DNA from 2 places in the Staphylococcus warneri genome. Region 2 is predicted to be linked to the other one. Evidence: riboswitches for the same ligand, from Rfam matches in the RefSeq annotation. Region 2 holds a riboswitch; the other holds the start of a gene.
The links. Region 2 has a riboswitch for lysine ahead of EL082_RS06740 (aspartate kinase). Riboswitches for the same ligand answer to the same signal wherever they lie in the genome.
Positions count from the first base shown of each region.

Region 1: it holds a riboswitch for lysine, as region 2 does, so the genes downstream of both, EL082_RS05430 (amino acid permease) here and EL082_RS06740 (aspartate kinase) in region 2, are expected to answer to the same signal.

Region 1 is NZ_LR134269.1:1,103,881-1,106,093, forward strand. It holds gene thrS (threonine--tRNA ligase) at 1-737, shown strand, start outside; lysine riboswitch at 788-961, shown strand; gene EL082_RS05430 (amino acid permease) at 1,159-2,213, shown strand, end outside.
Region 2 is NZ_LR134269.1:1,386,472-1,388,684, forward strand. It holds gene EL082_RS06740 (aspartate kinase) at 1-1,033, opposite strand, end outside; lysine riboswitch at 1,115-1,291, opposite strand; gene EL082_RS06745 (ABC-F family ATP-binding cassette domain-containing protein) at 1,551-2,213, opposite strand, start outside.

The DNA.
Region 1 (2,213 bases), 280 kb from region 2:
GTGTAGTTAACATGATTCAAGATGTATATAAAGACTTTGGATTCGAAGACTACCGTTTCAGATTAAGTTATAGAGACCCAGAAGATAAAGAAAAGTATTTTGATGATGATGAAATGTGGAATAAGGCTGAGAACATGATTAAAGAAGCGGCTGATGAATTAGGATTATCATACGAAGAAGCTATTGGTGAAGCGGCATTTTATGGGCCTAAATTGGATGTTCAAGTTAAAACAGCTATGGGTAAAGAAGAAACATTATCTACAGCACAACTAGATTTCTTATTACCAGAACGTTTTGAACTGACATATATTGGTCAGGATGGAGAACACCATAGACCAGTAGTGATACACCGTGGAGTTGTATCTACAATGGAACGATTTGTTGCATTCTTAACTGAAGAAACTAAAGGTGCATTCCCAACTTGGTTAGCACCGAAACAAGTAGAAATTATTCCAGTTAATTTAGATTTACATTACGACTATGCAAAATCAATACAAGATGAATTGAAATCTCAAGGCGTACGTGTTGAAATCGATGACCGTAATGAAAAAATGGGTTATAAAATCCGTGAAGCTCAAATGCAAAAAATTCCATACCAAATCGTGGTAGGAGATAAAGAAGCAGAAAACAATGAAGTAAATGTTCGTAAGTATGGTTCACAAGACCAAGAGACATTAGAAAAAGATGAATTCATCTGGAATTTAGTAGACGAAATCCGTTTGAAAAAGCATAGATAAACTTGAAATTTAAGCGCAGTTCATGTATATTACAAGTTAGTTAAATAAAAAGTTGAGTTAGAGGTTGCAATATTAAAGAGTCGCTTGTCAGAAGTCTTATGGGACGTATGTTGAACAAGTTAAAGGTAATATTGCCGAAACAAGTGATAACCATAATTATGATTTGTTGGGACAGTTCTCGAAAGAAACTGTACTGTCACAGAATGTGATGAGCTACCTTATATAGATAAAAGCAAAGTGGTTGCATATCTTAAAGGTATGTAGCCACTTTTTTGTTTTAAATTTATAAATAAAAGTAACATGATTAAGTGAGGTATCGTGTAGTCATATAAATGAAGATATAGAACTTAACGTGTTGTTTCTTTAATAAATAATAAAACAAAATCATAACTGCCTCTAAATACAAAGAAAGGAATCTTCTATGAGTAAAAACAAAAGTCAAAACGAAGGTATACAAAGAGGTTTAAAAGACCGTCATATATCTATGATAGCCATTGGTGGTTGTATTGGTACAGGTCTATTTATGACTTCGGGTGGAGCCATTCACAGTGCTGGAGCATTAGGTGCTTTGATTGCATATGCGATTATTGGAGCAATGGTATTCTTCTTAATGACATCACTTGGCGAGATGGCCACATATTTACCAGTTTCAGGATCATTTAGTACTTACGCCACACGATTTGTAGATCCATCACTTGGATTTGCATTAGGATGGAATTATTGGTTTAACTGGGTTATTACTGTAGCTGCAGATGTAACAATTGCCGCGCAAGTCATACAATATTGGTCCCCAATGCAAAGTGTGCCTGCTTGGGTCTGGAGTTGTATATTTTTAGTAATTATCTTTGCACTTAACTCATTGTCAGTTCGAGTATATGGTGAGAGTGAATATTGGTTTGCACTAATAAAAGTTGTTACTGTCATCATATTTATTGTGATAGGTTTATTAACTATTGTAGGTATTATGGGCGGTAAATTCGTTGGTTTTGAAACGTTTACTAAAGGAAGCGGCCCAATCCTTGGTGGCAACTTAGGAGGGAGCTTACTTTCAATATTAGGGGTATTCCTAGTTGCTGGTTTCTCATTCCAAGGTACTGAATTGATAGGGATAACAGCAGGGGAATCTGAAAATCCTGAAAGAGCCGTTCCAAAAGCTATTAAACAAGTATTCTGGAGAATATTATTATTTTATATATTAGCTATATTCATCATTGGTATGTTAATACCTTATGATAGTAGTGCACTTATGGGTGGAGAAAATAGTATCTCTACATCACCATTTACATTAGTATTCAAGAATGCTGGACTTGCATTTGCAGCATCATTTATGAATGCAGTTATTTTAACATCAGTATTATCTGCAGGTAATTCAGGAATGTATGCATCTACTAGAATGCTATATTCAATGAGTAAAGATAAACTAGCGTTTAATTCATTTTCAAAAACGAATAAAAATGGTGTGCCGCACATATCATT
Region 2 (2,213 bases):
CGATTAATGAAATTTTGACATATGCTTCATTAATTTTATAATCCAAAGCTTCAAAATCAACGGCTAATTGTTCTAAAATAGCTGAGATTTGATGTGCATCTGTATCTTTAATACTGAAGGATAGTTGTAGTCCTTCGTGGTTGACAATTTGTGAAATCATATCCACATTAACTGAACCCATTTCTAGCTCTGTGAATAGTTGTGTTAATAATTGATTATCTGGTAGGGGATAGGTGATCGTTACATGCATCATGTGTTGATCTAATGCAACCCCAGTAACTGCTTTTTTCTCTAATAAATCACTTCTAGACATAATCCATGTTCCTTTCACATTTGATAACGTTCTTCCTAAATATAATGGTATATCATAATTTTTAGCCAACTCTACGCTACGTGTCTCAAGTACGCCAGCACCTAATGCGCTCATTTCCATCATTTCCTCATATGATACATACTCTAAACGTTTGGCATAACTCAGTACTCTTGGGTCTGTAGCATATACACCATCAACATCTGTGTAGATTTCACAAGGAATCTGATTACTCGTCGCTAAAGCTACTGCTGTTGTATCTGAACCACCACGTCCTAGTGTGGTTAATTCATGATCCTCATTGATGCCTTGGAATCCAGCTATAACAAGTACATCGTGGGTATCAAAAGCTGTTTCAAAGGTTGATGGGTCAATTTCAGCAATTTTACTTTTTAAATGATGACCAATGGTTTTGATACCTGCTTGATATCCTGTCATTGCTTTAGCGCTAATACCAATATCATTAAGTACCATTGATAAATATGAAACGGTTTGTTGCTCACCTGTAGTTAACAGTAGGGCGAGTTCTTGCTCTTTTGGTGTTGATGTTAAAGTGGACACATTCTCCATTAATTGATCCGTGGTTTTGCCCATTGCACTAACTACCACAATGAGTTGTTCACCTTGTTCAACACGATTTTTTAGCATACCTGCTATATTTTTAATTTTAGTAAAATCACTGACGGAAGAACCGCCAAATTTCAAAACACTTCTATTCAATATTTGTCCTCCTCAGTTAGTAGGGAGACACATCCATTCAATAAAAAAGAACAAGTCTGGAATGCGACTTGTTCTACATTTATGTACAAGTGATGCACTCCATTATTATGAAATAATGACAAACTCTTAGCTCTTAACCAAAAAGTCCAACAAATGATACCTGCTATTATCATTCGTTTCGGCATTGCCCCCTTTCAATATTAGCTGTTAGCAGACAGTTGCCTAATATTTACTCATGTTTAATGCGCCTCATCAAAATCTTATTCAATTGATATGTTTTTATTATACATATACCACATGTGACTGTAAACCGATAATTGCGATTTTTTGAAATAAACAGAAAATTTCAAAGTGATACTTAGCATTTTAATGGTTAGTATCTCTCGTGCACTCGGATGGTAAGACGAGTGTAGTCATTAATATAAATAACTAATGTAGTAGGGGAACGTTCATTATATCTGTATATAAAAAGCGTATAAATACATCATCAAAATGTATTCATACGCTCAATCGAAGTCATCTATTTTAATACTCCTGTTTCTTTTAAGTATTCTTCATATGGAATTTCTTTAGAAACAGCACCAGATTGATTTAAATCAATCACACGGTTAGCAATTGTATTGATAAATTCAAAGTCATATGATGTAAAGATCAATGAACCTTTAAATGATTTCAAACCATCATTGACTGCGGTGATACTTTCTAAGTCTAAGTGGTTGGTTGGCTCATCTAGTAGTAACACGTTAGCACTTGATAGCATCATTTTACTTAACATACAGCGAACTTTTTCGCCACCTGATAACACGCTTGCTTTTTTCTTAACTTCTTCGCCACTAAACAACATACGTCCTAAGAAGCCGCGTAAGAATGTTTCAGTTTGCTCATCTTCTGGCGCATATTGACGTAACCAGTCCACAAGATTCATATCCACACCATCAAAGAATTCAGAATTATCTTTAGGGAAGTAACTTAATGAAGTTGTTACACCCCATTTATAAGATCCTTCATCTGGTTCCATTTCACCAGCTAAGATTTTAAGTAATGTTGTTTTTGCAATCTCACTATCACCAATTAAAATGGCTTTATCATTAGGATTCATTGTAAATGAAATGTTATCTAATACTTTTTCGCCATCAATAGTTTTAGAAAGGTTTTGTACAGTTAATAAATCATTACCAATTTC